Regions from separate parts of the Amycolatopsis sp. NPDC043889 genome, predicted to be linked through region 2. Evidence: riboswitches for the same ligand, from Rfam matches in the RefSeq annotation. Region 2 holds a riboswitch; the other holds the start of a gene.

The links. A riboswitch is a leader RNA that binds a small molecule or an ion and turns the genes downstream of it on or off. The one in region 2 is predicted to bind cobalamin.
Region 1: another riboswitch for cobalamin. It lies ahead of AC0685_RS26625 (ABC transporter substrate-binding protein); the one in region 2 lies ahead of metE (5-methyltetrahydropteroyltriglutamate--homocysteine S-methyltransferase).

The regions. Positions count from the first base shown of each region.
Region 1 covers NZ_JBWKEC010000016.1:73,615-77,297, reverse strand. The annotation lists gene AC0685_RS26625 (ABC transporter substrate-binding protein) at 1-1,475, opposite strand, end outside; cobalamin riboswitch at 1,556-1,707, opposite strand; gene AC0685_RS26620 (class I SAM-dependent methyltransferase) at 1,746-2,489, shown strand; gene AC0685_RS26615 (TMEM175 family protein) at 2,509-3,141, opposite strand; gene AC0685_RS26610 (DUF6790 family protein) at 3,161-3,683, opposite strand, start outside.
Region 2 covers NZ_JBWKEC010000013.1:146,071-149,753, forward strand. The annotation lists gene metE (5-methyltetrahydropteroyltriglutamate--homocysteine S-methyltransferase) at 1-2,138, opposite strand, end outside; cobalamin riboswitch at 2,238-2,460, opposite strand; gene AC0685_RS24015 (ribonucleotide-diphosphate reductase subunit beta) at 2,615-3,683, opposite strand, start outside.

The sequences.
Region 1 (3,683 bases), on a different contig from region 2:
TCGAAGGTGTTCGGCGGCGCGGACACCAATCCGGACACCCGCTTCGACACGCCGATCGTCCAGGTGCTGAACCCCCAGGCGAGCAGACCTCCGGATTCGTGCACGATCCGCTGGGCGTCACCGAACAGCGCCAGCCGGGCACTCTCGTCCGGGGTGGCCGCGGCCCGGTCCATGAGGGCGTCGAACTCCGGCGAGGCGAAACCGTTGACGTTGTTCGAACCGCCGGTCCGGAAGCGCTGATTGAGGAACGTCGGCACCGGCAGGGTCGCCGTACGGGTGAGCGCGGCGACCCCCTTGGTCTTGATCTCGCTGAAATAGGTGCTCGACGCGCGAGTGTTCGGTGTGACCTTCAGCCCGATTTCCCCGAGCTGCTGGGAAATCAGGGTGGCCGCGGTGGCGAAGCCCGGATCGACGTCGCTGGTTTCGACGGCGAAGGCCAGCCCCTCCGCGCCCGCCTCCCGGACGAGTGAGCGGGCCGCCTCGACATCGCGGCCGCGCTGGGGGATGCCGGTGGCGTACCCGCGGAGTCCTTTGCCGAACAGGTCGTTGCCGATCTCGCCGCGTCCGGCCAGTGCGACGCGGTTCAGCGCTTCTCTGTCCACTCCGGACAGTACGGCGCGCACCAGCCTCGGATCGGCGAACGGCGGCCGCGTCACGCGCAGCATCATGCCCTGCATCGTCGTTCCCTTGGCTTCGAGCAACGAGACGCGCCCGTCACCGGCCAAGCGGGCCGCGGTACCGGCCGCGAGATCGTGGGCGTAGTCGACCTGCCCGGACAGCAAGGCGTTGACGCGTGCGGCTTCCTCGTTGACCGGTACGAATTCCAGCTCGTCGATGCCCGGCGCGCCGTCCCAATGGGACTCGTTCTTGCGGAACACCGCCGGCCCGCCGGGGGTGAACGAGACGAAACGGAACGGACCGGAGCCGACCGGTGCCGTGAAATCCGTCGTCCCGGCGGGCACGATCTCCGCGCCGGGAGCGCCCCAGCCAGACGGGAACTCGAAGTCGGAAGCCGTCAGTGTCAGCTCGATTTCGGCAGGGGAAACCGCTTTGCTGCGGCCGAAGTCCACCTTCGCGAAGTACTGCCGTGATGAGGACGCCAGTGCGGGATCGGCGATCCGCCGGAAGGTGTAGAGCACGTCGTCCGCCGTGACCGGACGGCCGTCGTGGAAGGCCGCCCGCCGCAGCCGGATCCGCCAGCGTGTGCCGGAATCGTCGCTTTCCCAGGACTCGGCCAGCCGCGGCCGCAACGAGGTGTCGGCGTTGTAGGCGACCAGCGTGTCGAAGAGCGCCTTGGCCCGCGCTTGGTCGACGAAAAGGGAGACCTGAGACGGGTCCAGGGTCTCCTTCGAGCCGCCCGCGGCGAACGCGACCCTCAACCGGCCGGTATCCGCCGGCGCGGTCCCGCACGCGGCCAGCGGCGTGAGAGCGGCCAGGGCGAGCAGCCGCCGGCGGGTGAGCGGATGGCGCGTCATAGGAACCTCCGGGACATCGAGCACTGTCCCGGGCGCGCGGCCGCACGTGAACGGGACCCCGCTCCGTACTCCACGACAGTTGGGGCTGGCGGTACCCGGCGGGCAGTCCGGCTCACGGCGCTGAGACGTCTTCCCAGGCCGTTCACGGTTGCGGGTCAGCGCCGGATTCACACCGGCTTCCCCCGACGGGCACCTTCTTGCGTTGTGGCGCCCACGGTAACCCATGCCAGGGGTGTGCTACACAGGATCAAGATCACGAAGGGGAGGCCGGTGGACGAGAAGCTCGCGGCGGACTGGGTGCGCCGGTGGGACATCCAGCAGGAACGCTACGTCGCGGACCGCGAAGAACGCTTCGCCGTGCTGATCGACGTCGTCGAGCACGTATGCCGTGACGTCGCCGAGCCGCTGGTGCTGGACCTCGGCTGCGGCCCGGGATCGCTGGCCACGAGGCTCGCCGGGCGGCTGCCTCGCGCACGGGTCATCGGCGTGGACAACGACCCGTTCCTGCTCGCCCTCGCCCGGGCCACCCGGCCGCGGCAGGCGGACATCGAGTACCTCCAAGCCGACCTCGCCGAGAGCGGCTGGCTGAAATGGGGGCCGGTCGACGCCGCAGTCTCGACGACCGCGTTGCACTGGCTGCGTCCCGAGCGGCTCGCCGACGTCTACCGTGACCTCGCCGGAGCGCTGAGGGAGGGCGGAGCGCTCGTCAACGGCGACCACCTCTACGACGAACAACCCGGTGTCCGCGACCTCGCCGAGGTGGTCAAGAACCGGCGGGCGGTCCGTGCCGGGGTCGGCGCCAACGAGGAATGGAAGGCCTGGTGGGCGGCGGTCGCCGCCGATCCCGCGCTGCGGGAGCGGTTCACGGCCGACGAGTTGCGCGGCATCTCGACCGGCTACGGCAACCGGCTGAGCCCGCAGGAACACACCAGGCTGCTCCGGGAAGCGGGCTTCGCCGAAGTGGCGCCGGTGTGGCAGTCCGGCGACGACTACGTCCTGACGGCGCTGCGCTGACCCGGTCCGGTCAGGCCGCTCAGGTGCCGGACGACCTGCGGTCCTGGACGCGGCGGGCGACGGCGAGCGTGACAGGCGCCGCGAGCCAGCACAGGTAGGCGACGGCGTCGTCCGTCAGGAACGAGACGGGCACGGAGATCCCGAACACCGCGGCCAAGCAGATGCTGCGCGTCAGGCTCTGGGCGAACACCCGGGGCGGTCCGTCGGTCACGTACAGGTGTTCGCGCCGGATCTCCCTGATGATCAGCGCGAACGACGCGGAGGCCAGGACCTGCACCATCGCGTACAGGCTGAACCGGAGCGGGAACGCTCCCTCGGCGGTGATGACCCGCGTCGCGAACGGCATCAGGACCTGCATGAACAGCCAGACCAGGGTGAGGCTGATCAGGCGGCCGCTCAGCGAGCGGACGTAGGGGAAGATCTCGTGGTGCGCGCGCCAGTGGGCGGAGATCACCGCGAAGCCGAGCGCGAAGGCGAAGTATTCCTTGCCGTGGTCCGAGATCGAGCTCAGCATGGCGCCGGTGGTGTCGCCGTGGGGGATCGGGAGATCCAGCGCCAGCAAGGTGAGCGCGATCGCGATCACCGCGTCGACGAAGACGCTGAGCCGCTCGGCGGCCTTTCCGGTCGCTTGGTCGGTCTGTGTCGTCGTCATGAGGACAGCTCCCGCGGGCTCAAGCGGCGAGTTCCGCGGCGGGCCGCGGGACGGTCGCGAGCCGCCGGGATCGCACGGCAAGGATGATCATGACCGCCGGGATCAGGATGTCGTTGACGAGGACTCCGCCGGTGTTGCCGGGGGAGTGGTCACCGTTGGCGAACCACTGGTAAACGTGGCCGATCACGGCTCCCCAGAGGAACATCCCGCCGCCGATGCCGATGGTGACGCGTTCGCGCGCGGACGCCGAGGCGGCCCGGAAGCCCATCACGGCCAGCGCGAGGTTCGCGAAGGCGATCTCGAACATGAACGGCGTCCGGTCGAAGCCGATCGCCGTGGCCATGACCTCCGGGAAGGCGAGAAAAGTGACCGTCATCCACAGGCTGCCGCAGCCGAAGGCGCCGATGGCCCACCAGCGCTGCCAGATTTCGAGTCGTTCCTGAGATGACGTCGCGTGGCGGGCACGGAGGAAGGCTCCGACGGCGGGCACGACGATCCAGACCAGCGGGAAGGCGGATTGGGCGAGGTAAGCGAAGGTGTCC
Region 2 (3,683 bases):
GCGGTCCGCAGCAGCCCGCTGACCTCGTCGACCGCGGGGACGCGCGGCGAATGGATGTCGTAGACGCCAGGCCCGACGCCGCGGCCGAAGCCCGCCGCGCCGAGGTCGGTGACGACCTCCAGCTTCGACCGCGCGGCCTCGATGCTGGTGACGTCGGCGTCGAGCGCGTCGATCGCCTTGACCACGTCGCCGAATTCCGAGTAGCACATATGGGTGTGGATCTGCGTCGCGTCGTCGATTCCGGAAGTCGCCAGCCGGAACGACGAAACCGCCCACGCGAAGTACGCCTCGTGCGCCGCCGCGCGCAGCGGGAGCAGCTCCCGCAGCGCCGGCTCATCCACCTGGATGACGCGGATGCCCGCCTCCTGCAGTTCGTGCACTTCGTCGCGGATGGCCAGCGCCACCTGACGGGCGGTCTCGCCCAGCGGCTGATCGTCGCGGACGAACGACCACGCCAGGATCGTCACCGGTCCGGTCAGCATGCCTTTGACGGGTTTGCCGGTCAGGCCCTGCGCGTAGCGGGCCCACTCGACGGTCATCGGCTCCGGCCGGGAGACGTCGCCGTACAGGATCGGCGGCCGGACGCAGCGCGAACCGTAGGACTGTACCCAGCCGAAGTCGGTGGCCGCGAACCCGGCCAGCCGCTCGGCGAAGTACTGCACCATGTCGTTGCGCTCGGGTTCGCCGTGCACCAGCACGTCCAGGCCGAGGTCCTCCTGCAGCCGGACGACGCGCTCGATCTCCGCCTTCATCGCGGCTTCGTAGCCCGCGTCGTCCAGCGAACCCGCCTTGTGCGCGGCCCGCGCCTTGCGGACGTCGGTGGTCTGCGGGAACGAGCCGATCGTCGTGCTCGGCAACGGCGGCAGCTTCAGCGCGGCCTGCTGAGCCGCCGCGCGCCGGGCGTAGGGGGAGCGGACGGTGTCCTCCGGCCGCAGTGCCTCCAGCCGGGCGCGGACCCCGCTGTCGGCCAGGTCGGCCGCCGTCGCGCGATCCGTGGCCGCGGCACGGGCGGCGGAGAGGTCGACGCCCTCTTCCTTCAGCGCGCGCCCGAGCAAGACGACCTCGTCGACCTTCTGCCTGGCGAAGGCGAGCCAGCCCTTCAGGCGCGGGTGCAGTCCGTCCTCCCGCTCGACGTCGTAGGGCACGTGAAGCAATGAGCAGGACGTCGACACGCTGACCGATTTCGCGATACCCAGCAGCATCGCCGCTCGGCTGAGCGCGCGGGTCGGATCCGTGCGCCAGACGTTGCGCCCGTCCACGACACCGGCCAGCACCTCCTTGTCCCGCAGGGCGGGTTCGGCGGCGACGGCGTCCACAAAGGACTCATCGGTGACGAGGTCGACCGCGATGGCGTCGATCGGAGAGCGCGCGAGCACACCCAAGCCGCGGCCGAGACCGCCGAAGTACCCGGCGACCAGGATCTTGGGCCGCGCGGTCTCCTTCGCGAGCCGGTGGTAGGTGCGGATGAGCGCGTTGAGCTCCCTCTCGGTGCGGTCCGCGGCGAAGGCGGGTTCGTCGAACTGAACCCACTCGACGCCTTCGTCGTGCAGACGGCGCAGCAGCTCGACGTAGCCGTCGAGGAGGTTGTCGAGCAGGTCCAGCGGTCGGAAGTCCTCCGGAGCGGTCTCGGCCGGCTTCGCGAGCAGCAGGAACGTCACCGGGCCCACCAGCACCGGCCGGGTCTCGACACCGACCGCACGGGCTTCGCGGTATTCGTCGAGCGGTTTGGTGCCGGTGAGCGAGAACGTCGTGTCCGGGCCGAGTTCGGGGACGAGGTAGTGGTAGTTCGTGTCGAACCACTTCGTCATCTCCATCGCCGGCGCTTCCTGCACCCCGCGTGCGGCGGCGAAGTAGGTGTCGAGCGGCGAGAGACCGAGCGTCGTGAAGCGCTCCGGCAGCGCTCCGAACAGCTCGGTGGTGTCGAGCACCTGGTCATAGTGGGAGAAGGTGTTGGAGGGGACGGATTTCAGTCCCGCGTCCTTGAGTTCCCGCCAGGTCCTGGTGCGCAGCGCGCGGCCGGTGCCCAGTAGCTCGGCCTCGTCGATCTTGCCCGCCCAGTAGCGTTCGAGTGAACGCTTGAGTTCCCTGTCCGGTCCGATCCGGGGGTAGCCCAGCACAGTCGTGCCGATTTCGGTCACAGCTCTCTCCTCGCGAGCTTGTCGGGCGAGCCCGGAGCGCGCGGGGATGACCGCCGTTCGGTCGTGCCCATCCCACGAGGCCCGGACTCACGCACGCCGTCGGCGCGCGTACCACGGGCAGGTCTTCGGACTCGTGGGCGACTCGCTCGTTCCTACCGGCCGTCGCTTCCCGGGGCGCCATGTCCCAGTGCTTTACCGTGTCTCGCACGGTGACGGCTTTCGTTCCCACATACCGCTGCGGGGCAGTCCCGGATTCGCACCGGGTTCCCTGTTACCTCGACCGGCCTGGGAGGCCGGGCGAACCAGTAGCACCCCGGAGCGTACCGAATTCGGGTCTCGCGTGACTGGAGGCGTAACTCACGTGATCGGAGGCGGAACACGCGTGCCTGGAGACGGAACACGCCGGGCGGAAGTCCGCCCGGCGTGTTCCGTGTTCAAGCACGCGAGTCACGTGCCTGAGCACGCGAGTTCGGGGTTCAGTCCCAGTCGAGGGCACCACCGGACTGGTACTCGATGACGCGGGTCTCGAAGAAGTTCTTCTCCTTCTTGAGGTCCATCGCCTCCGACATCCACGGGAACGGGTTCTCCGTCTCGCCGAAGATCGGCGCGAGACCGATCTGCTGCGCCCGCCGGTCGGTGATGAAGTGCATGTACTGCTCGATCAGCTCGGCCGAGAGCCCGAGCATGCCGCGCGGCATGGTGTCGCGGGCGTAGGCGACCTCGAGTTCGCACGCCTCGGTCAGCATGGTGCGGACCTCGGCCTGGAACTCCTCGGTCCACAGGTGCGGGTTCTCGATCTTGATCTGGTTGATGCAGTCGATGCCGAAGTTCAGGTGGATCGACTCGTCGCGCAGGATGTACTGGTACTGCTCGGCGATGCCGACCATCTTGTTCCGGCGGCCGAGCGACAGGATCTGCGCGAAGCCGGTGTAGAACCACATGCCCTCGAAGATCACGTAGAACGCGACGAGGTCACGCAGGAAGGCCTGGTCGGCCTCCGGCGTCCCGGTCTCGAAGTCCGGGTTCTCCAGGTTCTGCGTGTACTTCAGCGCCCACGCGTCCTTGTCCGAGATGGACGGGACCTCGCGGTACATGTTGAACAGCTCGCCCTCGACCAGGCCGAGGCTCTCGCAGATGTACTGGAAGGTGTGCGTGTGCACGGCCTCCTCGAACGCCTGGCGCAGCAGGTACTGGCGGCATTCGGGGTTGGTGATCTGCCGGTACACCGCGAGCACGATGTTGTTGGCCACCAGCGATTCCGCGGTGGCGAAGAAGCCGAGGTTGCGCTTGAGCATGGTGCGCTCGTCCTCGGTGAGGCCGTCGGGCGACTTCCACAGCGCGATGTCGGCCTGCATGGCGACCTCGGTCGGCATCCAGTGGTTGTTGCAGCCGGCGAGGTACTTCTCCCACGCCCAGGTGTACTTCATCGGCAGCAGCTGGTTGACGTCGGCGCGGGCGTTGATCATCCGCTTGTCGTCGACGTTGATGCGGGCGGCGCCGACTTCGATCTCACCGAGGCCGGTGGCGTCGGTGGAGGCGTCAAAG